2 regions of the Cytobacillus spartinae genome follow, and region 2 is predicted to be linked to the other one. Evidence: riboswitches for the same ligand, from Rfam matches in the RefSeq annotation. Region 2 holds a riboswitch; the other holds the start of a gene.
The links. Region 2 has a riboswitch for S-adenosylmethionine ahead of ACFYKX_RS17090 (O-acetylhomoserine aminocarboxypropyltransferase/cysteine synthase family protein). Riboswitches for the same ligand answer to the same signal wherever they lie in the genome.
Positions count from the first base shown of each region.

Region 1: linked by a shared signal. The riboswitch ahead of mtnK (S-methyl-5-thioribose kinase) and the one ahead of ACFYKX_RS17090 (O-acetylhomoserine aminocarboxypropyltransferase/cysteine synthase family protein) in region 2 are both predicted to bind S-adenosylmethionine.

Region 1 covers NZ_JBIACK010000017.1:75,931-91,419, reverse strand. The annotation lists gene ACFYKX_RS23805 ((Fe-S)-binding protein) at 1-266, shown strand, start outside; gene ACFYKX_RS23800 (LutB/LldF family L-lactate oxidation iron-sulfur protein) at 305-1,732, shown strand; gene ACFYKX_RS23795 (LutC/YkgG family protein) at 1,732-2,451, shown strand; gene ACFYKX_RS23790 (2-oxoacid:acceptor oxidoreductase family protein) at 2,774-3,787, shown strand; gene ACFYKX_RS23785 (thiamine pyrophosphate-dependent enzyme) at 3,787-6,081, shown strand; gene ACFYKX_RS23780 (methyl-accepting chemotaxis protein) at 6,379-8,193, shown strand; gene ACFYKX_RS23775 (PAS domain S-box protein) at 8,602-10,413, shown strand; gene ACFYKX_RS23770 (methylated-DNA--[protein]-cysteine S-methyltransferase) at 10,414-10,911, shown strand; gene ACFYKX_RS23765 (DUF2087 domain-containing protein) at 11,063-11,647, shown strand; gene ACFYKX_RS23760 (hypothetical protein) at 11,650-11,832, shown strand; gene ACFYKX_RS23755 (GNAT family N-acetyltransferase) at 11,763-11,912, shown strand; gene mtnK (S-methyl-5-thioribose kinase) at 11,992-13,173, opposite strand; SAM riboswitch class I at 13,257-13,406, opposite strand; gene ACFYKX_RS23745 (carbon-nitrogen family hydrolase) at 13,491-14,279, opposite strand; gene ACFYKX_RS23740 (pyridoxal phosphate-dependent aminotransferase) at 14,399-15,489, shown strand, end outside.
Region 2 covers NZ_JBIACK010000009.1:66,077-81,565, reverse strand. The annotation lists gene sufB (Fe-S cluster assembly protein SufB) at 1-677, opposite strand, end outside; gene sufU (Fe-S cluster assembly sulfur transfer protein SufU) at 729-1,169, opposite strand; gene ACFYKX_RS17130 (cysteine desulfurase) at 1,159-2,388, opposite strand; gene sufD (Fe-S cluster assembly protein SufD) at 2,388-3,698, opposite strand; gene sufC (Fe-S cluster assembly ATPase SufC) at 3,717-4,502, opposite strand; gene ACFYKX_RS17115 (hypothetical protein) at 5,920-6,156, opposite strand; gene ACFYKX_RS17110 (carboxymuconolactone decarboxylase family protein) at 6,341-6,712, opposite strand; gene ACFYKX_RS17105 (MetQ/NlpA family ABC transporter substrate-binding protein) at 6,916-7,749, opposite strand; gene ACFYKX_RS17100 (methionine ABC transporter permease) at 7,768-8,433, opposite strand; gene ACFYKX_RS17095 (methionine ABC transporter ATP-binding protein) at 8,426-9,451, opposite strand; SAM riboswitch class I at 9,645-9,756, opposite strand; gene ACFYKX_RS17090 (O-acetylhomoserine aminocarboxypropyltransferase/cysteine synthase family protein) at 9,883-11,199, opposite strand; SAM riboswitch class I at 11,300-11,403, opposite strand; gene ACFYKX_RS17085 (SCP2 sterol-binding domain-containing protein) at 11,500-11,850, opposite strand; gene ACFYKX_RS17080 (MFS transporter) at 12,160-13,431, opposite strand; gene ACFYKX_RS17075 (thioredoxin family protein) at 13,577-13,885, opposite strand; gene ACFYKX_RS17070 (toprim domain-containing protein) at 13,890-14,255, opposite strand; gene ACFYKX_RS17065 (YusG family protein) at 14,428-14,667, opposite strand; gene gcvH (glycine cleavage system protein GcvH) at 14,776-15,159, opposite strand; gene ACFYKX_RS17055 (arsenate reductase family protein) at 15,227-15,489, opposite strand, start outside.

The DNA of each region.
Region 1 (15,489 bases), on a different contig from region 2:
AACTCTTAAGTCATGTTAAAGGTCTGGAATTCACTGAGCTACCAGGAAAGGAAAAATGTTGTGGATTCGGAGGAACGTTTTCAGTGAAAATGGCTCAAATCTCTGAGCAAATGGTGGATGAAAAAGTCCAGCATGTTGAAGAAACGGAGGCTGACTTCTTAATAGGTGCTGATGGTGGTTGTTTAATGAACATTGGTGGACGTATTGTGAGAAAGGGAAAACCGATAAAAGTCCTGCATATAGCAGAGGTTCTAAACAACCGTTAATCTTCCGAGGAACAATATAAGAAGGAGGAATCGTTCATATGGCGATGAAAACTAGCACGGACAAATTCAATACCCGTGTGGATAAAGGACTAAATAATTCATTTATGCGTGGGGCTGTTTCTGGAGCTCAGGAACGGCTTCATACTCGCCGCTTAAATGCTGCCGAAGAGTTAGGCAATTGGGAAGAATGGCGTTCTCACGGAGAAGAAATTAGGCAGCATGTCTTAGAGAATTTAGATTATTACTTATATGAACTAAGTGAGAATGTAAGCAAGCGTGGTGGTCATGTTTTCTTTGCTCAAACAGCTGAGGAAGCGAACCAATATATAAAAAGTGTTATTGAGAAAAAGAATGCCAAAAAAGTAGTTAAATCAAAGTCAATGGTAACGGAAGAAATTAGCTTGAATGCTTGTTTAGAGGATGTAGGCTGTGAGGTTATTGAAACGGATTTAGGAGAGTACATCCTTCAAGTTGATGACCATGATCCGCCATCACATATTATTGCCCCTGCTCTTCATAAAAACAAGGAACAAATTCGTGATATATTTAAAGAAAAGCTCGAATATAAAAATACGGAAAAGCCAGAAGAGCTTGCTCTTCATGCACGTGAACGACTCAGACAAGATTACTTGACCGCTGACGTTGGTATCACAGGTTGTAATTTTGCAATTGCTGAGACAGGGTCTATTACCCTAGTAACCAATGAGGGAAATGCTGATTTAGTTACAGCTTTACCGAAAACACAAATTACGGTAATGGGAATGGAAAGATTAGTTCCTACATTTGAAGAAATGGAAGTACTAGTGAGTCTCCTTACGAGAAGTGCAGTAGGGCAGAAGCTTACTAGTTATATCACGGTTTTAACGGGACCAAAGGACGAAGGTGATGTTGATGGACCTGAGGAATTCCATTTAGTGATCGTTGATAATGGCAGGTCCAAAATCCTTGGCGGTGAATTCCAGTCTATCCTTCAATGTATTCGATGTGCTGCATGTGTCAACGTATGTCCAGTATATCGACATGTAGGGGGACATTCATACGGTTCTATTTATTCAGGTCCAATTGGGGCTGTTCTTTCTCCATTACTTGGAGGGTACGATGATTACAAAGAATTACCGTATGCATCTACATTGTGTGCGGCATGTACCGAGGCATGTCCAGTTAAAATTCCGTTGCATGAACTACTTCATAAACATAGACAGGTTATTGTAGAAAAAGAAGGGCGGGCACCAATATCTGAAAAGCTTGCCATGAAAGCATTTGGTCTTGGCGCTGCATCACCTTCACTATATAATCTAGGCTCAAAAATAGCACCAACAGCAATGAATCCTTTTACTGTTGGGGATAAAATATCTAATGGTCCTGGACCATTAAAAGCATGGACTGAAATCCGAGAGTTTCCAGCCCCGAATAAAGAAAGATTCAGAGATTGGTTCAAAAATCGTCCAAAGGGAGGAGACCAATAATGAAAGGAACGATACACAATCGCGAAGTATTCTTAAGTCAGGTTTCCTCCAGGTTAGGTCGTGATGTTCATCCAACTAAGATTGATAGACCTATATGGAAACACACGCCCCAAGATGAAGTGCTTAAAGATGCTACACAGGATGATTTAGTAGAGGTGTTACGTACACAGTGTGCCAACATACACACCAATATGATTCTTACCCATTCAAAAGATTTGAGAACATCGATTAAAGATGTAGTTAATTCCTATGGCGGTGGCCCAATTGTTTCTTGGGGGGATGAACGCTTTAACGATTTCGGACTTACTGATCTTATCAATGAAGAATGGCCACAAGAAGGGCTTGATGTCCATGTTTGGGATCCAACTAAAGGGGAAGAAAACATAGTTAAAGCTGAGAAAGCTAATGTAGGAATTACATTTAGTGATATAACATTAGCGGAATCAGGAACTGCGGTTCTTTTTAGTGATAAAAATAAAGGGAGAACCGTTAGTTTTCTACCAGCAACTTCTATCATTATTATTCCTAAAAGCAGTATTGTACCAAGAATGACGCAAGCTGCAAGACTCATCAGAGAGAAAGCAAAAAACGCTGAACACATTGCTTCATGTATAAACTTTATTACTGGGCCAAGTAATTCAGCTGACATTGAAATGATACTGGTTGTGGGTGTTCACGGTCCTATTAAGGCTACTTATGTGGTTGTTGAAGATAAATAGATATTTAGAAGATTAGATTTTTAGACCTGCCTTTTAAAGGTAGGTCTTTTTTCTTTTATTTGGAAACTACTTGGAGAGTTTTCATGGGGTTAACAACCTGTTATAGTACAATTTAACACCTGTTATATAATTGTTTGTTTAAATTTTTCTTTAACAAACATAAGGTTTCCTCAAAGAGAAATAACTGTTTTAGTAGTTTTTTGGCGGGTGTATGATTTTTATCACAGCGAAATAGAAAACGTTCACATAAAATATAACAAGGGGATTTTAGGGGCCTTTTTAAGAGGATAAAATCTAATCTATATATTTTAGGGGGAAAAGTATGTCAATTTTACCTAGAAAGAATGAGCTAGGCTTTTTTGAAATACGATTAGAATCCATCGGTGGATTAGGAGCTAATTTAGCAGGGAAAATGTTAGCTGAAGCAGGCGTTCTTGGCCTTGACTTAAATGGTTCAAACTTCTCTTCGTATGGATCAGAGAAGAAAGGTTCACCAGTTAAAAGCTTTGTACGTTTCTGCGATAAAGAGGTTGAAATCCGTGCACATAGTCCGATTGAACAGCCGCATGTTATCGGAGTATTTCATGAAGCATTGTATAAAACAGTTGATGTTGTTAGTGGATTAACACCTGACGGAATCGTCCTTGTGAATTCAACGAGAAAATTTGATGATATTAAAGATGACTTACAGATACAATATGGTACTTTAGCGATTGTTGATGCTCTAACCATTGCAGTCGAGGAAAAAACAAAGGTTAATACAGCGATGCTTGGAGCACTTTTTAGAATTTGTGACTTCTTAGACCCTGATGCGATGAGAAATGTAATAAGAAATACATTTGAAAAAAAATATCCTCATCTAGTCGAACCGAATATTCGCACTTTTGATAGAGGTTATTTTGAAGTGGAGTTTAAGTCATATGAAGCTCCGATTGATGCGATAGGTAAATCTTTTATAAGACCACTCCCTTTGCTTGGGTATGAAACGCAAGAGATTGGTGGAGTCATAACATCACAGGCCAATAGTGTATTGAAGGACTTAAGCGGATCTCGTCAAGGCTTCCTTCCACAATTTGAACAAGAACAATGCATTAATTGCGCTGCTTGTGACACAGTTTGCCCCGACTATTGTTTTGTTTGGGAAGAAGGAGAAGACAAACGTGGTCGAAAGCAGATGTTTTTAAAAGGCATTGATTATCAGTATTGCAAAGGATGCCTAAAATGTGTAGAGGCATGTCCAACTAGTGCATTAAGTGAATTGCGTGAAACAATAGGCTTTGCTGATTCTAACAGAGTAAAGCAACATTTTCCGTACGTATCAGGAGGGATTTCATAATGGCTACACTGGAAAGAGATTTGAAAGTAGACGTAGTTCCTGAGCAACTAACAACGTTTGAATCAGGTAATGAAATGGCTGCAATGGCAGCTGCACAAATAAATTATCATCTAATGGGGTATTTTCCTATCACGCCTTCAACGGAGGTTGCACAATATCTTGATCAAATGAAATCACGCGGGCTCCATGATATCACATTAATTGCTGCTGATGGTGAACATGGTTCAGCAGGTATTTGTTATGGTGCTGCGGCAACCGGTGCACGTGTTTTTAACGCAACAAGTGCGAACGGATTAATGTATATGCTTGAGCAATTACCAGTTCAATCGGGAACACGATTTCCAATGGTCATGAACCTAGTAACAAGATCCATCAGTGGTCCTTTGGATATTCGTGGTGACCACTCCGACCTTTATTATGCTTTAAACACAGGCTGGGTCATTTTGACGGCGAGAACTCCGCAGGCTGTATATGATATGAACATTATGGCATTAAAAATTGCTGAGCACTCTAAGGTTCGTCTTCCTGTTATTGTTGCATATGATGGATTCTTTACATCACACCAGAAGAGGAAGGTACAGTATTTCAAAGAAAGAGATGTCGTTCAACAGTTTGTAGGAGAGTGCCCTACTCATTATCATTTTGCGCGCGATCCTAAAAAACCAGTTACGATTGGTGCTCATATGGATGGTAACGATTTAATTAACAACCATTATCAGCAATCTGAAGCGATGTACAATGCAGGTGAAGTGTTTAAGGAAGTTGCGGAAGAGTATGCGAAAATCTCTGGTAGAGAATATCCAGTATTAGATTTGTATGGAATGGAAGATGCAGAGGTGGCGCTCTTCTTATTAAACTCTGCTGCTGAATCAGCAAAAGATGTGGTAGATCAGCTTCGACAAAAAGGGATTAAAGCGGGGGTAATCAGTCCAAATATTATCCGTCCATTCCCTGCAAAAGAAATTCGTGAAGCCTTAAAAAATGTGAAGGCATTGCTTGTTGGAGAGCGAGCAGATTCTTATGGGGCACATGGTCCGAATTTAACTCATGAAGTAAAATCTGCATTGCAGGAAGATAAAGAGAATCAAACTATCGTGTTAAGTCGAGTATTTGGTTTGGGTGGTAAAGACTTTTATGCAGATGATGCTGAAAAGTTCTTTGAAATGGCTTTAGAGGCAAAGGACAAAGGGTATGCTGGTAAGCCTTTTGACTACTATGGCCATGTCCCGGGAAATCAAGAGCATGTATTAGCCCCAGTGATTGAACCACAACATGGAGACGTCTACAAGTCTGGACTAATTGATGTAACGTTAGATGAGGAAACCAATAAATTAAAAGTGAAAATTCCTCCTTTAAGAGCCTTAACAACTAAGCCTAAACGTCTTGCATCTGGACACGGGGCATGTCCTGGGTGCGGAATCTTCTCCGGACTTGAACTATTCTTTAAAGGGATTGAGGGAGATATTGTCGTTTTATTCCAAACCGGCTGTGCTTATGTGGTAACGACTTCATACCCTTATTCATCTCATAAGCAAACAATGATTCACAACTTATTCCAAAATGGAGCAGCTACATTATCTGGCACTTTAGAAGCATTCCTTGAACTAAAAAGACGGGGAGAAATTAATGTCTCTGAAGATGCCACTTTCGTCATGATTACAGGCGATGGGGGAATGGATATCGGAATGGGCTCTGCAATTGGAACAGCTCTACGAAATCATAAGCTCATCATGCTAGAGTACGATAATGAAGGATATATGAACACAGGATCACAGATGTCATATTCTACACCACTAGGTCATATGACAAGTACAACAAATGTCGGTAAGGCACAACAAGGAAAAGCGTTCCACCATAAAGATACAGCACAAATCATGGCGTCAACGAACATCCCGTATGTGTTTACAGGATCAGAGGCGTTCCCTCAGGACTTAATCAAGAAGGCCGCTAAAGCACAATGGTATGCACAAAATGTAGGTACCGTTTATGGAAAAATATTAATAACTTGTCCACTAAACTGGAAATCTGAGGACCGCTATGGTCAAACGATCATGGAGGCAGCAGTAAATTCTTGTTTCTTCCCACTCTATGAAGTTGAACAAGGTGAAACGACGATTACTTATGATCCGGAAAATAAGAATAAGAGAATTCCTCTATCGGATTGGCTAAAATTTATGGGGAAAACGAAGCATCTATTAAAAGAAGAAAATAAGGAAATGTTATTGGATTTTGAGAATGAAGTAGAAAAAAGGTGGAACCGACTAAAAGCAAGGCATGAAACCCCCTTCTTATAGAACTATAGGAAAAAAGTATTTGTAAAATCGAAGGGGTAGTAAGTCATAAACTAGTTATTATAAATACATGGTTATCCTAAGAAATTAGCGTAAATAACGATATGTTACTATAACTTCGAGCAAAGTGTATTTTATGCACTTTGCTTTTTTACATAAAAATACATTAAGAATGTTGGAAACTATTTCTTCAAAAGTAATAATTTTTTTATTATAATAAAAGAATCTAGTAAAAAAGTTTTATTTATTCATAATTTACTATCACTTTCGACAATATTTTTTACATAAGGAGGAAGAAGGGTGAACGGGGTCAAGAAATTATTTAGTAAAAAAGAGAAGAAAATTAAGCAACCAAAAGTAAAGAAAAACAAAGGTACCAAAAGAGATTGGAAGTTTTTTAATAAGCTAACCAATTTCAAACTTTGGCAAAACTTAAAATTAGGTCAAAAGTATGGGGTTGCCCTATTTGTAACTATCGGATTGTTTACGATATCTTCACTTATTACTTTCTCTCTTTTAACTGTAGCTAATAACAAAATGGATGTTATGCAAGAGTCTAGTGAAAAAGCTCTACTAATTACAGAAGCTTCAGCGATGTTCCACCAAAAAGGGAGTATGATAGGTACATATATTATTGATGAAAAACCACGTTATATGGACCAAATCGATGATATTTCTGCTAGCTTCGATGAATTAAAACAACAAATCCAACCGATGCTAACTACTAAAGAATCAAAGCTATTATTTGAACAGATCGATGAAAATGACAAGAAGATCTCAGCTGTATTTAAAGACGTTATTATTCCTGAAATGGAAGCTGGAAATGAGTATAAGTTTAAACTAGGTAAATTACAAGTAGATAACATTGTTTACCAAACCGTCTTAAGAATTGATCAACTTAGAAATTCTTTAAAGGAAGAACAAAGTAGTGCAGTTCAGGCAGCGAAATCTAGTTTAGTAACAGCAACAATTGTTCTAGTTGTCTCCATTGTAGTTTCGGCTTTTCTAGGAATTGCTTGTATTCTATTAATCGGTAAAATCATCTCAAATAAATTAAGTGAAATCGTAAGAGTATCGAATGAAATTTCCGCAGGGAATTTGAATGTAGAATTAGTATCCTACAATGGAAAAGATGAAATTGCTGAATTGAGTAAAGCTACAAATTCTATGAAAGAAAAGCTTCAAGCGATGATTCAAGAAATTTTAGCTGTTTCTAATGATGTATCAAATAGAAGTGATTTCCTAAATCAATCAGCAAATGAAGTAAAAGCTGCTAGTCAACAGGTTGCTTCAACGATGCAGGAGCTATCTGGAGGTGCAGAGGAGCAGGCTAATTCTTCTTCAACATTAGCGATGATGATGGAAGATTATCTACAAAAGGTAGATTCGGCAAACGAGAGTGGTTTGGTCATTAAAGAGGCTTCAGATGAAGTACTAGATTTAACGAAACAAGGCGACACTTTAATGAAACAATCACAAAACCAAATGGTAAGAATTAATGATATTATGAAAGGTTCCGTACAAAAAGTTAAGGGCCTAGACGACCGTACGAAAGAAATTTCTACCCTTGTTCAGGTTATTCAGGATATTGCGGCTCAAACGAACTTACTAGCATTAAATGCAGCAATCGAAGCTGCACGTGCGGGCGAACATGGTAGAGGCTTTGCAGTAGTTGCGGACGAAGTTAGAAAACTGGCAGAACAGGTCTCTCACTCAGTGTCTGACATTACGAATATTGTAAAAGGTATCCAAATAGAATCAAACGAAGTCGTTTCTTCTTTACAAAATGGGTATGAGCAAGTTGAGGAAGGTACGGATCAAATCAGAGTCACTGGAGAAACGTTCCAAAAGATTTACAGTGCTGTTAATTTAATGACGAAGAGTGTAAATGATATTTCGACTAGTCTTCAAGAGGTTTCTGAAGGATCCGCTCAAATGAATAACAGTATTGAGAATATCGCGTCTGTATCGGAAGAATCTGCAGCAGGTATTGAACAAGCAAGTGCGTCCGTTCTTCAAACGAATAATTCGATGGAAGAAATTTCAAATAGTGCTCACTCGTTATCCGAGCTTGCAGAGCAAATGAATTCTATGATTTCAAAGTTTAAATTGTAAAGTATTAATAGTGGGCAGAGATTATATCCTGTTAACTAGATTTTATTCTAGATTAAAAGGAGTATCTCTAGTCCACTTTTTTAAAATTCAATTTCCTCTTAAACAAGGTAAATCTATTAGAAAATTCCATATGTTTAATTTACTAGATAAAAAGTACTGGTATTATACTCATATTGAAAGGGATTTGCCAAATAATGTAGAATTTGTTTATATGTAAGGCTCTTTTCGTAAACTTTGGTGCTATCTAAATACTTTAAAATTGCTTTTGAACGAATTATGGTGCTGTTTTCTTTATTTTGGGAGGAAAGATGCCACGAAACAGCATAGAATCCGTTTTGGAGACGATATACGTATAGCTAGAATCTATGCGGAAACAGCCATATGTAATATCCCAAAAGGGGGTTTAATGTGAAGCCTACTATTGACAGTGATCATAAGAAGAACTGTAAAGATGAAATAAATAGAGAATATAAATTAAGTAATATCTTTTCTTCTATTTCTGACGGGATCATAATATTTGACCAGAACGGAATCATTATAGATGTGAATGACTCTATTTGTGAAGTGCTTGGTATAGACCGCTATGACTTAATTCAGTCTAACTTAGAGTCTCATATACCTAAGGACAGACAATATAAGGTTAAGAAAATCATGGAAATTTTAAGCCGGAAAAATGAGGCTAAAGGGAACCTTCCTTTGCTAAACGGTGATAATACCCTGTATTTTGATCTTATAGCAAATAAATTAATAGATAGTAACTTATACATAACCATATTAAGAAATGTAACCGAGAAAAATGTACTAGAGCAGAAGGTCAAGAAAAACTCAGAACTATATAAAGACTTATTCGTAGAAGCGCTTGATGCAATTGTTTTTTGGGACAATGATGGCCAAGTGATAGATGCAAATGACTCTGCATGTAAAATATTTGAATGTCATCTAGATGAACTGAAAACAAGAAAACTCGATGAGTTTGTTCCCTTAAAAGACGAGAAGTATTATAAAATAGTGAACACCCTAAAGAGTACTGGATCTGTACGAGATCAGTTATTATTTTTAATGCCTAATGGCCAAAATAAGATTCTAGAATTTACGTCAAAATTAAATGCAGTGGATGGAAACAATATAATCATTCTGCGAAATGTTACAGAAAGATATAGAATGGAAGAAGAGCTTCGTCATAGTGAACGAAAGTTTAGAAATATCTTTGAAGGAGCTCTTGAAGGGATTCTACTATGGAACGATAAATCGGAAATCATAGATATAAATGAATCCGGCTTGAGAATGCTTGAGCTTTCAAAAAATGATATAGTAGGCAAATCATTCTTTAACTTTTTAAAATACTCAAATGTAGTTGAGGATGAAATTTATGCAAAGAGGAAAGTTCTGTTAGAAAACGGTCAGATAAAGGGCATATTACCGCTGAGGTTAGAATCAGGTAATGTAAAATATTTCGAGTTTTCCAGTAAGCATAATGTTCTATTAAATATCAGCCTTACTGTATTTAAGGATATAACAGATAAGCTTAATATGGAGGAACAGCTTCGAAAATCTGATACATTAAATGTCATTGGTCAGTTAGCAGCGGGAATCGCTCATGAAATTCGTAATCCAATGACTGCTTTAAAGGGGTTTATTCAATTACTAGAAGACTCATTTAAAGAGGAGCATTCGATGTACTTTTCCGTTATTACAACAGAACTGAATCGAATTGACTCCATTATTAATGAATTCTTAATCTTAGCGAAGCCTCAGGCCGTCATGTTTGTGGAAAAAGATGTGGCTAAAATTATGCAAGAAACAGTGGATCTACTTAGTGCTCAAGCCGTATTGCATAATGTTCAATTTAACATGGTTCTTGGAAATGAAATCCCTTCTATTTATTGCGAACCAAATCAGTTGAAGAAAGTTTTTATCAATATTATAAAAAACGCAATCGAGGTTATGCCCACAGGGGGAATTATCACGATTATCATGAAAGAAACGGATGACCATAAAGTTCATATCTCGATCAGGGATGAAGGTAGTGGTATTCCTGATGAAAAGCTTAAGAGGTTAGGGGAGCCTTTTTACACTACAAAGGAAAGAGGCACAGGCTTAGGCTTAATGGTCACATATAAGATTGTTGAAGAGCATGAGGGGAATATCCAAGTAGAAAGTGAATTAGGTGTTGGTACGACATTTAATATTTACTTACCTTTAAAAAAGGGGAACAAGTGAGTGGATAAAAGAGAATATACGAAATTTGATTCCCCAATAGGTGAATTACATATTGTCAGTCAAAATGAAAAGTTAGTTGCTATTTATCTGAATGAAGAAGACTTCTTAAAAAAAGAAGCTACTTTAAAGGGTGAGAATCCTCAATCCCAGCACCCAATACTAAAAAGGGTGATACAGCAGCTAGAGGAGTACTTCTTAGGAAAAAGATTGGAGTTTGACGTACCAATCGAATATGATGGCACGGATTTTCAAATGTCTGTTTGGAATGTATTGAGAGCAATTCCCTACGGACAAACGAGAAGCTACCAAGATGTTGCCCATTCCATTAACAACATAAAAGCAGTAAGGGCAGTAGGTTTAGCCAATAAAGCCAATAAACTCCCGATCGTGATTCCGTGTCACCGTGTTATCGGGAAAAATCAATCACTTACCGGGTATGCAGGTAACAAAATTGATATTAAAGAAAAGCTATTAGAAATAGAGGGAGTAACCCTATAACCAAGGTAGATATTTAACCACCTTTTATCATGAAGGTGGTATTTTTGTGCCTAATTTCTAAATAGTAAGCAGAAACCTAAGCCATCATTGACACACATTAATTAATTTGATATAAATCTAATTAGATAAATATCGAATTGAGGAGTCGGTTATGCAACTAAATCGTTTAGTTTCTTTTCACAAAACCTTAGGGGATCCAACAAGGATTCGAATCATTGCTCTATTAGCAAAAGGGCCACTTCATGGTCAAGCAATTGCTGGAAAACTAGGATTAACACCGCCAACCATTACCCATCACTTAAATAAGCTAAGAGATATTAACGTCGTTTACGATAGACGAGATAAGAACACACTATATTTTCATTTAAATACCTCGGTTATTAGGCAACAAGCTAGTGTCCTTATGGAACTTATTGAGAAAAAAGAAGGGGAGAAAGATAATATGGAGAAATCGATTGTTGAACGACAAAAGGTAATTGATAACTTTTTTAAAGAAGGTAAGTTAAAAAATATCCCTGCACAAAGGAAGAAGAAATTAATTGTATTTGAATACATCATCCGTGGATTAAAGATGGGGAAAAAGTACGAGGAGAAAGAGTTAAACGAATATATAAAGCAATTCCATGAGGACTATGCAACCATCCGAAGGGAGTTTATCATTAATCAATATATGTATAGAGAAAATGGGATCTACGAATTAAACCCTGAAGAATTTTGGGCAAAGAGCGAGGGTTAAAAGTGGAAAAGTTAGCTTTAAGTGATTATTCCTTTATACAAAGTTTTTTAGAGGAACTTCCTTTCACCCCTACATTTGCCTATTCAGTACTTGATCACTTTATAGACGGGGACGTATATGTGAATTCGCGAAACAACATAACTGGTTCATCCTACCCCGTTGGGACTGTGACATTAAAAATGTAGGATCTATTAAACTGGCAGAAAAACTAGGCTTTCATACACCACGGGAGTATGGAGTGTACTCCCTGGAGCATGTGAACTAACCTCCCTAAGGGAAGTGCTTATATAAATGTGGTTGAAAAAGGAAAGGCATCTTCCAATATAGAAGATACCTGTAATTTGTTATAAGCTACTTAATAGCTGTTGAATCGATGTAAATTGGTTTCTATTCACGATTAGTTCACGACCAATTGATAACGTTGTTCTTTTTGCTTCTATACGTTCTGTGTCATCTTGAATTCCATCTAAATCCGCTACATGTGCAAGACCGATCGTTCTGCGGATAAGTTCACATCCAGCAAAGCCGATAGCGTCCTTTAATGCTTTCTCTAGAAGGAAAGACAAATATCCTTCTGTTGTAGCTAGTGGCTCTTCATTTTGGCTGTTCCATAGAGCCTCATAATCTTTAACAAACGTAGTCCAAAACACTTCAATATGATTATAAATCACTTCGCGTTTTTCCGAATTAGCAATCGCTTGGAATAGTAAGTTCGCGATTACTTGACCTAGATCAAAGCCGATTGGGCCAAAATAAGCAAACTCAGGATCAATTACCTTCGTCTCTTCTTCGGATACAAAGATACTTCCTGTATGAAGGTCACCGTGTAATAGCGCTTCAGAATCCGTTAAGAAGCTTTTCTTTAAAAGGGCAACCTGAAACTTAAGCTGTTGGTCGTTCCATATTTGGTTAACTTCTTTTAAGAGTTCCTGTTCGAAATTATTTGTAGGTGCATCGAAGAAAGGATCTGTAAAAATAAGGTCCTCTGTAATTTTACAAAGCTCCGGATTAATAAATTGCCCTACTAATTCTTTTTTCTTGGCAGGCTTTAACCCAAAATCGGAAGTCAAAAACAATGTTCTTGCTAAGTATTTTCCAAGGTGTGCTGATAGCAGTGGATAATCATTTCCTTGAATGAAACCTGTTCTAGCAATAATAAGGTGAGATAGATCCTCCATAACGGTTATAGCCAGTTCTTCGTCAGCAAAGTAAACTTCTGGTACAAAATCAGGCGCAATATCCTTAAATATTTTTAGTGCATCTGACTCAATGGTTGCCCGCTTTAATGTTAACGGCCAACTTTCACCTACTACCTTTGCATAAGGAAGGGCTTGTTTAATAATCACACTTTGATTATTTTCTTGGTCCACAATTCTAAATACGAGATTTAAATTACCATCACCAATCTCTGTACTTTGTAAGACTGCCTGATCAGAAAATAAGTTTAGTTTCTTAGCTAATTCGATTGCTGTACTTTCAGTTAAAGGCTCATATGTTTGTTGCTGTTGTTTTTGTTGTAATGTCATTTTAAACTCCTCCTAATTGGAGGCTTCCCCATAAGAAAAGCCTCTTTCTCATTTGAAAGAGGCTTGAAGCTTAGACTTCGCACCTCTTATCTGCCCAGAATAAATCTGGTGGAATTAGCACCGTGCCTTACGGATAAAATCCGGCGAACAAATATCGCCCCATCTCACAATGGAATTACGGTCGGTTGCTGGGCTTCATCGGGCCAAATCCCTCTGCCAGCTCTTGATAAGAGAAAAATTAATTTTCAGAAAATATTCACTGATGAGAATCATAACAACAAATCATTATTCTTGTCAATACGTTTTTATAAATTAACCTAATACAATTCCGGACGTCTGTCGGCAAATATCGGTATCATACTTCTTACTTCTTTCACCTTTTCCAAGTCAATTTCTCCTGTCAAAATCTCTTCAGCTTCACTAGCCTCTGCTACAACATCACCCCAAGGATCAATGATCATCGAATGACCAGCAAACACATTGTTTGGATCTGCTCCTGAGCGGTTGCAAGCAATCACATAGCATTGGTTTTCAATGGCTCTTGCAATTAATAGGGAACGCCAATGAGAAAGCCTTGCTAGGGGCCATTCAGCCACAACAAATAGTGTCTCTGCTCCTTCTGTTGTATGCGAACGTATCCATTCTGGGAAACGGATATCATAACAAATCATCCCAGCAAAGAACTGGTTATCAAGTGTAAATAATCCTTTTTCTTTCCCAGCTGAAAGATATAGATGCTCATCCATCAATTTAAAAAGATGCAACTTACTATACTGATGGACGAGCTCCCCATTTTTATCGATTACCAACAGGGTGTTAAATACTCCTTCGTCTGTCTTGTTTGCTACAGATCCACCAACTAAATGGACTTGAAATTGCTTTGCTTTTTCTTTCAAGAATGTTAGACTCTTTTCAGCATATTCGTCTGCAAGCTCATCTAGTCTTGTTAAATCATATCCAGTTGTCCATAACTCAGGCAAAACAATTATATTAGGACGATGTTCCATTGCTTTTTCCATTAAATGATTAGCTTTTTCAAAATTCTTCTCGAGCAAGCCAAAGGCAATATCCATTTGTATACATGATATTTTGATTGACACAGTCATCACCTCATAAGTAAAAATATTAAATAAATGCTTTACAATCTGTCAAATACGTTATATCTTTGTGACTAGTTTTTCAACAAAAATTTTTAAAAAATGAAAATATTAAAGCAGGTGGAAAAATGAAAGTTTATCCTCAATCGGATTTATTAAAATCTCTTCCAAAACAGTTTTTCGCTTCCCTTGTTATGAAGGTTAATCAATCCATTCAAGAGGGCTTTGATGTCATTAATTTAGGACAAGGCAATCCAGATCAACCGACACCTGAACATATCATACAGAGACTTCAGTCGGCTGCAGAGAATCCTATTAATCATAAATATTCTCCCTTTCAGGGGTTTCGCTCATTAAAAGAGGGTGCTGCTCAATTTTATCAACGTGAATACGGAGTTACCATTGATCCTGACAAAGAGGTAGCCATTCTCTTTGGCGGAAAAGCGGGTCTAGTAGAAATCCCACAATGTTTGTTAAATCCAGGAGAAAGTGTATTTGTCCCTGATCCAGGCTATCCTGATTATTGGTCAGGTGTGGCACTTGCTAAAGCGGAAATGATTACGATGCCGTTAAAAGAAGAAAATGACTTTTTACCTGACTACAGTGAACTGAGTTCTGAGGAATTGGAAAAGGGTAAGCTAATGTTTTTGAATTACCCGAACAATCCAACTGGAGCAGTGGCTACCAATGAATTCTTTGAAAAAACGGTCAAACTTGCTAAACAGCACGATATTTGTGTGGTTCATGATTTTGCATATGGTGCAATTGGTTTTGACGGACAGAAGCCTATTAGCTTTATGCAGACCGAAGGGGCAAAGGATATTGGAATCGAAATTTATACCTTATCCAAAACCTATAATATGGCAGGTTGGCGTGTTGGTTTCGCCGTTGGAAATGAAAGTGTTATTTCTGCAATTAATTTACTTCAGGACCATCTTTATGTTAGCTTATTTGGAGCTGTACAGGAAGCAGCCACAGCAGCTTTAACCGAGTCGCAACAATGTGTACAAGAGTTAAATGATCTTTACGAAAAAAGGCGCAATACTCTAATTAGTGGTTTAAGGTCGATAGGCTGGGAAGTTTCTGCACCGAGAGGCTCTTTCTTTGCATGGTTAAAGGTTCCTAATGGTTTTTCTTCAGAAGAGTTTGCTGATTTTCTTTTAGAAAAAGCTCATATTGCTGTAGCTCCTGGGATCGGGTTCGGCAGTTGGGGAGAAGG
Region 2 (15,489 bases):
TGAACATGTGCGCCTTCATCAACGATGATAAGAGTACGCTCGAATTGTCCCATGTTTTCAGAATTGATACGGAAGTAAGCTTGTAGTGGAGTCTCAACCTTAATTCCTTTAGGAACATAGATGAAAGATCCACCAGACCATACAGCTGAGTTTAACGCAGCAAACTTATTGTCTGTTGGTGGGATTACTTTACCCCAGTGCTCACGGAAAATATCTTCATTTTCTCTTAAAGCAGAGTCAGTGTCTTTGAACACAATTCCTTGTGCTTCAAGATCTTCTTGCATATTGTGATAAACAACCTCAGATTCGTACTGTGCAGATACACCAGCAAGATATTTTTGCTCTGCTTCAGGGATTCCAAGCTTATCAAATGTTTGTTTGATTTCTTCAGGAACTTCATCCCAAGAACGCTCTGTCTTCTCTGATGGTTTTACGTAATAGGTAATCTCATCAAAGTTTAACGCCATTAAATCTCCGCCCCATTGCGGCATTGGCATATTGTAAAAGTGCTCCAATGATTTCAAACGGAAGTCAAGCATCCACTGAGGCTCTTGCTTCATTTTTGAAATTTCTTCAACGATTTCACGTGTTAATCCACGCTTAGATCGGAATATGGAAACATCCTTATCGGCAAAACCATATTTATAATCACCGATTTCAGGCGCTTTTTTAGCCATCGTCGAGTTCCTCCATTCATAGAGGACACTAATTAAAGTAAGTGCCCACTGTTATTGTTGTTCGTCTTCCTTAATCCCCTTCTCCATTGCCTTCCAAGCTAATGTTGCACACTTGATACGAGCAGGGAATTTTGATACTCCTTGAAGTGCCTCGATATCACCTAAGTCGATATCATCATCATAATCTTTCCCTTGCATCATATCAGAAAAAATCTGAGAAAGCTTTAGGGCATCCTCTACACTCTTTCCTTTGATTGCTTGGGTCATCATTGAAGCTGATGACATTGAGATTGAACAGCCTTCTCCATCAAATTTAGCATCTACAACTTTTCCGTCATTTAACTTTAAATTTAATTGGATTCGATCACCACAAGTAGGGTTGTTCATATTGATCGTTAAGCTATCATCCTCTAACACGCCTCTGTTTCGAGGATTTTTATAATGATCCATAATCACTTGTCTATAAAGGGTATCCAAATTATTAAAAGACATCGCTAAAATACTCCTTTGTTTTAACAAGCCCTGCTACAAGCTTATCAATGTCATCTTCTGTGTTGTATAAGTAGAAGCTAGCACGAGCAGTTGCTGAAACCTTTAACCACTTCATTAACGGCTGAGCACAATGATGGCCCGCGCGAACTGCGATTCCATCTGCATCCAATACAGTTGCTACATCATGTGGATGCACATCTGAAATGTTAAATGTGACTAAGCCAGCGCGCTTGTCAGGATCCTTAGGACCGTAAATCGTCATTCCTTCAACTTCAGACATTCTTTGAAGTGCATAGGCTGCTAACTTATGTTCATGGGCTTCGATATTTTCTAGACCTATTTCTTGTAAAAAGTCTATTGCAGCACCTAAACCGATAGCTCCTGCAATAATCGGTGTTCCCGCTTCAAACTTCCAAGGTAGTTCTTTCCAAGTCGATTCTTGCAATCCAACAAAGTCAATCATTTCTCCCCCGAATTCAACGGGCTCCATGTTCTCTAGCCATTTCTTTTTGCCATATAGGACTCCGATTCCTGTTGGTCCACACATCTTATGAGCTGAAAAAGCTAGAAAATCACAGTCTAAATCTTGGACATCAATTTTCATATGCGGTGCACTTTGAGCACCATCCACCACCATAATTGCACCATTTTCATGAGCAATCTGTGCGATTTCTTTAATAGGATTCATGACTCCAAGAACATTAGAAACTTGCATGATTGAAACAATTTTTGTATTAGAAGTAACAATCTCTCTAATATCATCAAGAGAAATCGTACCATCTTCCTGAAGGTCTACATACTTAAGTATTGCACCAGTTGCTCTCGCAATTTGCTGCCATGGAATTACATTTGCATGGTGTTCCATGTATGAAATAACGATTTCATCACCTTCGCGAAGGTTCGCGCGAGCATAACTTTGCGCAACTGTATTTAGTGCAGTTGTTGCACCTCGAGTAAAGATAATTTCTTCAGTTGATTTAGCGTTAATAAACTTTCTTACTTTCTCTCTAGCTCCTTCGTAGCCATCTGTAGCTTTTGTACCTAGAGTATGAACACCACGGTGAACATTAGAGTTGTATTCGCGGTAGTACTTATCAAGAGCTTCAATTACTTGAACTGGCTTTTGAGAAGTCGCAGCACTGTCTAAATAAACGAGTGGTTTCCCGTTTACTTCCTGATCAAGAATCGGAAAGTATTGACGAATATCTTTGATATTCATTATTTTACTTTCCTTTCAATCACTTCAACTAGTTGCTTTTTAACTCCTTCAATTGGAAGTTCATTAACTACTGGTGCTAAGAATCCGTGAATAACTAGACGTTCTGCTTCACTTTGTGGAATTCCACGACTCATTAGATAGTAAAGCTGTAATGGATCAACACGTCCCACTGATGCAGCGTGTCCAGCTGTTACATCATCTTCATCAATTAGAAGAATTGGGTTGGCATCTCCACGAGCTTTTTCACTTAACATAAGAACACGTGACTCTTGCTCAGCATTTGATTTTGAAGCACCATGCTCAATTTTACCGATCCCATTAAAGATGGAAGAAGCGCTATCCTTCATAACACCATGCTTTAAGATATAGCCTTCGCTGTTCTTTCCAAAGTGGACAACTTTTGTTGTGAAGTTTTGAATTTGCTCTCCACGACCAACAACAACTGTCTTTGTATCACCTAAAGAGCCATCACCCATTAAGTTTGTTACATTTTCAGAAATGGTGTTTCCATCATTCATTAAACCTAGTGCCCATTCAATACGTGCATGTCTACCTGCAACACCTCGACGGTTCACATATGTTGTTGTACCTTTTGCGAGTGTGTCCACTGCACCATATTGTACTCGAGCATTGTCATTAGCAATTACTTCTGAAACAATATTAAAAATACTGTTCGCAGAGTCAACCGTTGAAATATAGTTTTCTACATACGTAACAGCTGAATTTGCTTCTGCTACGACTAATACATGGTTAAACACGTTCGCTTCTGCATCGTCATGAATAAATACAGCTTGAATTGGGTTTGTCAGTTCAACGTTTTTCGGTACGTATAAGAACATTCCACCGTTGACTAACGCTGCATGTAGAGCTGTTAATTTATGCTCATAAGGTTTTACGCCATCCTTCATAAAATACTTTTGAAGAAGGTCCCCGTGCTCACGAGCAGCTGTAAACATATCAACAAATACGACGCCTTTTTCTTGAAGCTCTGCAGAAACAGAAAGAATCGTAGGGCGGTTATTACGTTGAATATATAAATTTTGATCACTTGAATCGGCGTTAATAAGAGATCTAACTTCTTCAGGAAGATCATTTAACGTTCCATAATCATCACTTTTTACAATATGTTTATCAAATTGAGTGAAATTCCACTTATCAATTTTTGTTTTATCTGGTTTTGGAAGCGGCAATGTCTCAACATTTGCAAGCGCTTCTAAACGGAGCTCTGTTAACCAAGCTGGCTCGCCCATTTCTTTCGAAAAAGAGCTAACATACTCCTTATCAAATGGTAATTTTGTTTCAGTAGTCATACTTGATCCTCCTAACGCTTACGCTTCTTGGCCAACTGTTTCGTCTTCAATACCTAGTTCTTTCTTGATCCAATCGTAGCCTTCTGCTTCTAATCTTTGTGCAAGCTCTGGTCCACCTGATTTTACAATGCGGCCTTGCATCATAACGTGAACATGGTCAGGAGTAATGTAGTTTAAAAGACGTTGATAGTGAGTGATAATTAAGCATCCAAAGTCTTCTCCACGCATTTCGTTGATTCCTTTAGAAACTACTTTTAACGCATCAATATCAAGTCCAGAGTCGATTTCATCCAGAATAGCAATTTTCGGCTCAATCATCATTAACTGAAGGATTTCGTTACGTTTTTTCTCTCCACCAGAGAAACCTTCATTTAAATAGCGTTGTGCCATATCTTGATCCATTTCTAAGAAGTCCATTTTTTCATCCATTTTACGGATAAATTTCATTAATGAAATTTCATTTCCTTCTTCTAAACGGCTGTTAATAGCTGAACGTAAGAAGTCTGCGTTTGTAACCCCACTAATTTCACTTGGGTACTGCATAGCTAAGAATAGACCAGCACGAGCACGCTCATCTACTTCCATCTCAAGTACATCTTCACCGTCTAAATAGACGCTTCCGCTTGTCACTTCGTATTTAGGGTGACCCATAATAGCTGAAGATAAGGTTGATTTACCGGTACCATTAGGTCCCATGATTGCGTGGATTTCTCCACCTTTAATCTCAAGGTTAACACCTTTTAATATTTCTTTATCTTCAATTTTTACATGAAGATCTTTAATTGATAATGTAGATCCTGCCATAATTATACCTCCATAATTAAAAGAAAGTTTGTATCTTGTTGGCAAATAGCCAAAAACAATTCTCACTTTATTCTCATTACAATCTTATAACAAATGAAAAATGATAGCAACTCTTATACAGTGATAACCTATCTTTATGTATTTTTAATTACTCTAATGAAACCGCATGAATTCTAAGTATTTTGAATTCATTGAGCAAAAATGGTTTAAAGTGGCTAAAACATGTCCTATATATTTTTTCCTTCATTTTTCTTTATATGTATTCATATGTAATTGAGAATGACCATACCATTTTCCCATTGTTTGAAGAAAAGTGCAAGCGACTCGCCCAGCCTTGACAAGCAAATGTTCTTCGGCGGGAAAAGTCCGCTTTTTGACTTTTTTTGTAAAAGGTTATTTGACCTTGAGGGGCTAGTCGCTGGAACTAGACAAAGAAAAGTGCAAGGTGCATGCTTAGTACTCATATTACCACCATTCAATATTTTAAATTGAATCTTGCCCTTGAGGAGTGTTCTAACTCACACTTGCAAAAAAATGCGATGATAGTAAGAACCTTTTTTGTGAATTCTAACTTTAAGAAATACGGTAACTTAGGATATCAAGTTGGGTTTGTTAGTAGTTGGCACCCAGACTATAGAAGCGTGTCATTTCTATTTCTCTTCGGAAGTCATACCAACTTCTGACTATGGATGAATGTATATTTACAATCCTGTCAGAAGTCAGGCATTCTTCTGACTATAGGGGCCTGGATTTTATACTATCCTGTCAGAAGTTAGAGCAACTTCTGACAATGGAAGCCCTGGATTTTTACTTCCTGTCAGAAGTTAGAGCATCTTCTGACTATGGAAGCTCTGGACCTTTACTTCCTGTCAGAAGTTAGAGCATCTTCTGACTCTAGAGACCTGGATTTCTTCTCTCCTGTCAGAAGTCACACCATCTTCTGAATCTAGATGCCTGGATCTTTACTCTCCTGTCAGAAGTCACACCATCTTCTGACTCTAGATACCTGGATTTTCACTCTCCTGTCAGAAGGCATACCATCTTCTGACTATAGAGACCTGGATTTTCACTCTCCTGTCAGAAGTCATACCATCTCCTGACTCTAGTTGCCTGGATTTCTTCTCTCCTGTCAGAAATCACACCATCTTCTGACTCTAGTTGCCTGGATTTCTACTCTCCTGTCAGAAGTCACACCTTCTTCTGACTATAGATGCCTAGATTTCTACTCCCCTGTCAGAAGTCACACCATCTTCTGACTCTAGATGCCTGGATTTCTACTCTCCTGTCAGAAGTCAGGTCTTCTTCTGACTCCAGAAGCCTTAATTTTATTTTCCTGTCAGAGGCCAGTCCTCCTTCAAAAGAACACTCTATACATAAAAGAAACCAGTGCCATCTGACACCGGTTCTACTTTTGCTATTATGAATGAACTCTTCGATCAAGATCTGCAATCATTCGTTGACTTTTTATATAGTTTCTTTGGCGTTTTTCTTCAATTTTCATTCTTACCTCATGTTTAAGACTATACAAGGCATAACCAACCCCATGAGCACTGTGCATTGCTTTTTCCATTTCACTCGTATAATTCAGTTGCAATTGACTGATAACGAATCCTTCCTTTCGGTTATAATCGCTTTTAGCGACTTTTTTTAACACATCCCTATGTTAACATCTACAAAAAAAGTGCTCAAAGTCGAAAAAGGAGAGGAATAGACTATTTACTTGAGTGAAGCGCCGTACGGTAAGTTCAAGTCTTTTTTTCTTACTATTCAGCCAATTTGCTCTTAATACGTAGGAAGTACTCTTTTTTCGTGACAAAAAACCATAAAAAAATTTATCTTTATTGCTTAAGTTGATTAAGATCTTGAACGGCTTCTTGGACCAACGTAACTGCCTGGCTCATAGCAGCTCCTCCACCAAATGCTGCGGTAACACCTACAGCCTCGAGAATTTCTTCTTCAGATGCACCTTGGTCTAGGCATCCTTTTACATGATAAATAATACAGTACTCATCTTGAGCAAAAATGCTAATACCTAAGGCAATCAGGTGTTTTTCTTTTTGGGATAGAGAGCCTTCCTTAAAGCATGCCTCTGTAAAAGCATTATAATGGCGAGCAATTTCAGGCATTCTTTGTGTAAACGTCCCTAATCCTGCTTTATATTCATGAAGTGCCTCTTCTGTTGAATTCCTTGGTTCAAATTGATGTTCCATAGTGATCATCTCCAGTCTAAGTAATGTATTTACTTTCCCCTAAGAAATTACTCATATATGTATAACAGCTCATTGGTAATCTATAGGGTTTCAAAATCACCATATTGGGTGAAGTATCAACGTTAGTATGTTAATTTATAGAAAAAACTATTCTCATCAAAAACATGAAAAAGGGCGCTGAATATCAGCGCCCTACACATTTATTACTGTACAGAAAGAACTGCACCTTGGTATTTTTCTTGGATGAAGTTTTGAATTTCTTCAGATTTTAAAACCTCAACTAGAGTTTTAATCTCTTCACGATTTTCGTCTTCACTGCGAACAACGATTAGGTTAGCTGGAACAACATCATTGCCTTCAAAAGCAATTCCATCTTCCTTAATATTAATTCCACCCTCTAAAGCATAGTTCGTGTTGATCGCTACAGCATCGCCTTCGCCACTTTCAAAAGAAGATGCTAATAATCTTGCCTCAATTAGAGTTGAGAAATCTAAGTTCTTAGGATTTTCAACAATATCCTCAACTCTTGCATTAGCACCAACGCCTTCTTTAAGCTTAATCACACCTGCTTTTTCGAAGATAGGTAAAATACGACCGTGGTCACTAAAAGAATCACTCATGATAATTTTTGCACCATCTGGAAGATCAGCAAGACTGTCAAAATCTTTAGAGTAGATACCAATTGGCTCTTGGTGAATTTCACCTACACTTACAAAATCAAAATCTTTATTCTCCTCCATTTGTAGAGCAAGGTAGCCAGGAGTTTGGAAGTAGTTTGCATCAATTTCTTTATCTCTTAAAGCGATATTTGGTAAAACATAATCTGTAAATACTTCTACCTCTAAATCAATCCCTTTATCTTTAAGCAATGTTGCTGCTTCTTCAAGAACTTCAGCATGCGGGACAGCAGATGCGCCTACAACTAGTTTGACATTTCCTTCTTCACCGTTTGCTGAATCATCGTTAGCAGCACCGCCACAAGCAGATAGTACCAATGTAAGTAGTGCAATTATAAATACTGTTAGCTTCTTTTTCATTTGTGAAAATTCCTCCTGTTATCGTTTGTCTGTTTTTTTTGTAAAATAATCTCCAACAAGTTGGATGATAAAAACTAAGATTAAAATGGATACTGTTGCAACTAAAGTTACGAATGAATTATTGCGTTGGAAGCCCTCAAGGTAAGCAAAGTGACCTAATCCCCCTGCACCAATTACTCCAGCCATCGCGGTAAAACTAACCAGTGAAATAGCGGTAACGGTAATTCCTGATATTAACGCAGGCAATGACTCAGGAATTAAAACTTTAAAAATAATTTGACTGTGCTTTGCGCCCATAGATTGAGAAGCTTCAATGACACCTTTATCAATCTCTCTTAAAGCAATTTCAACCATACGAGCGTAAAATGGAGCTGCTCCGATAATTAAAGCAGGTAATGCAGCATTTGCTCCAAGCATCGATCCTACTAGATACTTTGTAAAAGGAATTAGTAAAACAATTAAAATGATGAATGGAATTGACCTAAATATATTCACAATCGCTGCGATGACGATGTTAATCGGTTTGTTTTCCCAAATGTTACCTTTATCAGTTAGAAAGAGTAATAATCCTAGCAGTAAGCCTAAAATAAAGGTGGCAATTACAGAAATTGATGTCATATAAATGGTTTCTTGTGTAGCTACGATTAATTTTTCCCATTTAATTCTTTCCATGAAATCAACCATTTGTCATCACCTCCACTCCAACTTGCTGGGAATGGATAAAATCAATTGCTTTTGAAACTTCGCTCTCTTCTCCGTCTAAGTGAATAAATAAAGTTCCATATGACCCATCTTGCGTTTGAGATATTTTCCCTTGCAAGATATTAACCGTCACATCGTAATGACGTATTAAGTTAGTAATGAGAGGCTGTTCTGCTGCTTCTCCTACAAACCCAAGTTGTACGACCTTACCATGCGGATATTGTTCTAATAGATGCCCCACTGTTTCTTTCGTTTCTTCTGGCTCTGTTACTTGCTGTACAAAGCGTTTTGTTATTTCTTGCTGAGGGTTCTTAAATACTTCTAGGACAGGCCCTAATTCAACAATCCTTGCATTTTCCATTACGGCTACTCTGTGACAAATTTTTCTGATGACATGCATTTCATGTGTGATAAGGACAATCGTTAATCCTAATTGTTTGTTAATATCAACAAGTAACTCCAATATAGAGTCAGTAGTCTGTGGATCTAATGCTGAGGTTGCTTCATCACAAAGTAACACCTTTGGGTTATTGGCAATCGCTCTTGCAATCCCTACCCTTTGCTTTTGACCACCACTTAATTGGGATGGATAGGCATCCTCACGTCCCTCTAGTCCTACGAGTTTAATAAGCTCATCGACTCTTTTTAATCTTTGAGTTTTATTAACCCCAGCAATCTCCAATGGGAAGGCGATATTTTCTCTAACGGTTCTAGACCAAAGTAAATTAAAGTGCTGAAAAATCATGCTAATTTCTTGTCTAGCTTTTCTTAGTTCACTGCCTCTAATTTTAGAAACCATCCGATTGGCAACTGTTACTGAACCTTCAGTAGGAATTTCTAGTCCGTTCAACATTCTAATTAGTGTACTTTTACCAGCTCCACTATAGCCAATTACTCCGAAGATCTCTCCTTCGGTTATTTCTAAATTCACTTCATCAACAGCAGTTACTTTCCCCTTTTTGGAAGGATAAATCTTCTTAACATCTTTAATTGAAATCATCTATTGTCACCCCTTTTACCCGATTTTTCGGATAAAACTACTCAGATATATAAACAAGACTTATTTATTAGCTTTAACTCCCTTAGGCATGTTATTCCCTTTTTTTATACTAAGAGTAACCATTTGGGTGTTTGTAAAAATAATAAAAGCCTTTCTGCAAATAAGCAGAAAGGCACAATATTTATCGTCCTTTCTCTCATCTGCCAAAGCATATGCTTTGTGTGAATTGGCACCATTTCAATCAACGTATGATTGACGGTTGCCGGGCTTCATAGGGCACTTCCCTCCACCTCTCTTGATAAGAGCAAAAAAGTCTTTATTAAGTTAATAGGTTAATTGAATAAGTAGTTTTATTCACGAGTGCTATCGTATCACGGATAAAATAGGGTGTCAACGATAATTATTAGAAAAATTTAAATAGAAAAAACTGGTTAAACGTTTGTGGTTAATGACACAGAACCGGTAGCGGCCTCAATGGCTTGCTCAAGATCTTCAATTAAATCTTCTACGTTTTCAATACCGACGGATAGACGAATTAAGTCTTCAGGCACTCCAGCCTTCTTTAGACCCTCACTGTCTAATTGCTGATGAGTTGTACTTGCCGGATGGATGATTAAACTTTTTGCATCCCCGACATTTGCAACATGAGCCCATAGCTTTAAGTTGTTAATTAAAGCTGCCCCTGCTTCTCTTCCACCTGCAATCCCAAATACAACAACAGCTCCTGCACCCTTAGGGAAATATTTTTCCGCAAGCTCTTTGTCTGGGTGTTTTTCATGTCCAGGGTATAAAATCCAGTTCACAGCAGGATGTCCTTCTAAATATTCGATAACTTTTTTAGTATTCGCTATATGTTCTTTCATTCTTACATGCAATGTCTCTAGCCCCAATGTAAATTGGAACGCATTTTGTGGACTTAAGGAAGGACCTAGGTCTCTCAATAACTGAACTCGCGCTTTAATGATGTATGCAACAGGCCCAAGGGCTTCACTATATACTAAATTGTTATAACTTGGATCTGGCGTAGTAAAGCCAGGGAATTTAGGTGAATTCCAATCGAATTTCCCACCGTCTACAATCACCCCACCAAGTGTCGTACCATTTCCTAGCAACCATTTTGTAGCTGAATGGATGACAATATCTGCCCCGTGCTCAATTGGTCGACAAAGATAAGGTGTTGCAAATGTATTGTCAATAATCAGAGGCACTCCTGCCTCGTGCGCTATTTCTGCTACTTTTTCTATATCTAGTACACGTAAACTAGGGTTTCCAATCGTCTCAGCAAAAACTGCTTTTGTTTTTTCCGTGATTGCTTCCTTAAAGTTTTCCGGGTCGGTTGAATCGACAAATTTAACCTTAATTCCGTACTTTGGAAGGGTGATTGCGAAAAGGTTATAGGTACCTCCATATAGATTAGATGCTGTAACAATCTCATCACCTGCCTCTGCTATGTTTAAAATAGCCAGTGTGATAGCAGCCATTCCACTTGATACTGCAAGTGCACCAACCCCACCTTCTAGAAGGGCAACCCTTTCTTCAAATACAGTTACTGTAGGATTATGAATTCGAGTGTATATGTAACCAGGTTCTTTTAGTCCAAAAAGGTTCGCAGCATGTTCGGTACTTTGAAATTGATAGGCATTATTTTGATAGATTGGGACTGCTCTCGCACCTGTTGTAGGGTCAGGACTTAGTCCACCATGCACACCTAATGTTTCTAAACGATAACTTTTCTTTTGTTCACTCATTTTCTCGTCTCTCCTTTTCAATTTATAAATGGTTTTACTATTCTAAAAAGAAGAGTTGAAAAAACCCCTCTTCATAAGAAGAGGGGTGTATACTCATCTCTTCTTATCTTCCAGAGCAAAGTTGCTCCGCTGGAATTAGCACCGTGTATCTTAACCGGTTGCCGGGCTTCGTAGGGCCAGTCCCTCCGCCTCTCTTGATAAGAACTATTAAGTTGATGTTTACCATGAGCCTAAATCTTGTATTGATAATATCATGGGCTTTTTAAAATAGTCAATATATTTTTTGAAATTTCTGATACATTAATTAGCATAGGAAATCTTTTCATACGGTTTTGATAATAAAAAGAGAGTTTCTAAATAAAGCGTTGTTCTGAAGTTAGTATTTACATGTAGGTTACCTAGATCAATGGCCTCACGAAGACGAATTTCCCCCATTAGCAAAGCACTTATATGCTTGTCTTCTCCAGTTATAGAGACAGCAGATTCATGGTCGATATGGTCTCTACATTCAATTACTCCGTCCTGAATACTTAAATAAAAAACTTCCTTATCGGTGTTTATTGCCAATTGAATTGATACCCCTTCAAAAAATCTAGCTAAATGTCCCCTATTATTTGCTTCTTGTACAAATGCTAAGAAGTGATCCTTCACAGACGTCCCCCCTGCTCAATTGTGACATTGGTGTGACAACTAAACGTTTATCGCTTCAGTTTGCAAATATCTACTTGATTCCTACAAAAATATCCTTTATATCTGCAAAAAAATAAAAAAACGTGCAAATATCTCTATGTGCCTATATGAAACGGTTATGATGTCAAGTAAGTAGCTATATAATATATTCCCTTTTTCCTTACTCAATCCTCTATCTTTTGTTCGACAAAATCATAGGAACAGTCAGAAAAAAAGACAATGCTTGGCATTGTCTTTCATTTCCCGAGAAATATGTCATTTATTTGGATGTTAACTCGCTTGTACAGTTGAAGTTGTCGGTTTAGGTCGGTTGATACTTTTAAATACGATAAAGAAGTAGATAGAACCCACCAAATATAGAGTGGCCGTTATCGTAAAGACATACGCATACCCCCAATATGAACCGTACATGAGTACAATTCCTGTCGAAACTGGCCCCATCAGAGCCCACCCTAAATTGAATACCATTTGGTTTACCGAATTGGCTAAACCTTTCATAGAATCACCAACTTTAGACATCATGAGCGACATCTGAATCGGATTTCCCGCATTCATTAGTGCTTGTCGGAATAAGAAGCCGATTGCTGCCAACCATATGCTTTCGGTATAGGCTGTTAATAACAAGAACGGCAAAGAAAGAAGTTGAAGGATTACAACAGCTTTTACCTCTCCAAATCGGCGCACCATCATAGGTCCAATAATCATGGCAAATGCTGTTGCTGCCTGACCAAGAGAAATAATGAATCCAATCAAAGAATTAGAAGCAGCAAATCGATCTGCAAAGTACAAGTTTAGGTAAGGGATAACCAACCCCGCACCAAAGCCAATAATTAACTGTGCAATAGCAAAAAAAGCGATTATTTTTAAACTATCACGATGGGTGTTAACTTTAGTTCTAAAAGGCACTTTAAGAGCCTTTTCACTTTTCTTTATTGCTTTCTTTTCATCAAAACGAAGTATAGGAAATATTCCTGCTAGAAAAATAATACTACCAATCATTAAAGTAAGTCGAATACTTACTAGTTCTGAAAAAAAGATGGAGAAAAAGTCAGTCATGAAGCCACCACTAAGGCTACCGATTACATTAGCGCCAGTCATAATGGCAAAATGAATACTAAACAAATGTACCCTTTGCTCGGGCTTTGAATTTTCAGCTAACCATGGAATCTTAGAAACTTGTAAAAAGGCGGTTGCAAGTCCAGTAGCAAAAGCAAATGTAACTAATAACCCTTGAACCTCGACCACACTTCTAAAGAGTAAAATAAAGCCTGCGACTAGACCACCAAATAGCATGGCGTTTTTTCTACCAATTCTGTCACTTAGTAAACCAGCAGGTATAAGGATGATAGCCGTTGCTAGTGCCGTCATGGATATAATTTGTCCATTAACCTGCTCCGAGTACCCTAATTCGCGTATATAAAAATTGTAAATAACCATAAAAATCCCTAAGCCTATTTGAGCAAGGACTGTTGCGTACATGGATAGCATAATATTTCGATTGTAACTTTTAATTTGAGCTGCCCATTCCCTATATATTGCCATTATGTAAACTCCTTAATATTTCGCATTTACAAATATTTCGTCACCCTAAATAATCATAATCTTATTTTAAAATAAAGTAAATATATAATTTTTTGACAACTTTAATTTCCCAAAAAAAATCAGACCCCTTTTTGAAAAGGTCTGATTAGGAAATACTTCTTATAGTCTCATATAAGTAGGGAACTGAATGAAAGGCGTAGATTTTTTGTTCAATATTTGAACCTCTAAAAATTAGAAGACACGGAACACTCTCAACAGACCACTTCTCGGCTAAGTCTGGAATATAATTTAGATCTATTTTTCTAAAAGTCATGTGTGGAGTAAGTTCTTGTACAATGGTTAACATTCTCCCCGCTACTTGACATGTGCCACACATGGGAGTGTATAAATATAAAACATTTATTCCTTCTTCCCCTAGCATTTCTTCTATATCTTTTTTGGAGCAGTCCTGCATGGTATCATCCTCGATCTAAAAACTGGGTATAAACGTCGATATTTGCACTTAAAAGTACTGTTGCCAGATGATTCTCTGGGGCCGTTGCAACCTCACGATACATTTTATCAATATATAAGTGTTCTGCTTCTGGAAACTCCCTGATAAACTGCTTTCGTAATTTTTCACCTGAATCGTCAGCATCCACTAATATATATACTTCTTTTCCATACAAAGTTTCGATTAACTCATCTAATTTAGTAATGCTAATCGTACCATTTGTACATATGATCTCAACATCTTCTTTAACAATCATAGCTACTTTCTTTTTATCAGATTTACCTTCTACAATAATTACTTTATCTACATTTGGTTCATTGAATTGATTCATTTTAATCACCCTATGAACGAGTTGTCTTTACTTACTTTATTCAATATTCGATTTAGTGGTGTTTAATTCCTTTAATATAGTTAATAAAATGGTTTTAAAGGAAGCTATTTGTATTTCACAAATTCAGGATTATTGATTAAAAAATAAACAGCGGTTTTAAGACCGCTGTCAACTAACACCAACCGCCTTCATCACAATCCGTATATCTTGGTTCTGGATCTGTGGGAGCAGTGACGTGCTGGTAGATCTTCTCTTGATTCCCTTCAAAATGATGATCCAACTCTATCTGACAACCAGTTGGGATGGTCATTTTACCGATTCGCTCATTCTCTAAGAATAATTCAATTTCCCCGTTTTTTAATTTACCCACTACTCGATCTGTAACATCTATCTTTTGTTGCTTTAAGCTCATGTTGGCACAGTCCTTTCATATACAGAATAAGAAGGTCTGTTTATAGCTTACCCAATAATGTTCAAAAAAACGAAAAAAAGCGCCCATATTGGACGCTGTTCTTTAATATTAGTCTTCTTTAATCATTTCTTCGTATTGTTCTGAAGTCATTAAGTTTTCCACTTCAGTCATATCGGAAACTTCAACTACAATCATCCATGCTTTTTCATATGGAGATTCATTAACAAATTCAGGGCTATCATTTAAATCTTCATTTATAGCAACTACTTTCCCACTAACTGGGGCATAAAGCTCAGAGACTGTTTTAACAGATTCAACGCTTCCAAATGGCTCGTTAGCTGTTATCTCATCGCCAACTTCAGGAAGCTCAACGAAAACGATATCTCCTAGTTCTGACTGTGCAAAGTCAGTAATCCCGATACGTACAGCTTCTCCTTCAACTTTTACCCACTCATGTTCTTTAGAATAACGTAAATCTTTTGGTGTGCTCATCGTAATCCCTCCATAAATTCATCAATATCTATGATCTTTTAATTGATCTCTAACAGTTTTTTGTAACTCATTTCCATGTGTTTGCATAATCTTCTTCTTTGAAACCAACTGTCACTTTATCTCCATCTGTTGCAATAGGACGTTTAATGAGCATCCCATCAGAAGATAGCAAATTTAGCAATTCATCTTCAGGAGCAGAACTAACTTTATCCTTTAACCCAAGTTCTCTGTATTTTTGGCCACTTGTATTGAAGAACTTTTTCAATTCTAACCCACTATTTTTATATAGTTGCTCAAGTTCATTCCGAGTAGGAGGATTTTCAACAATAT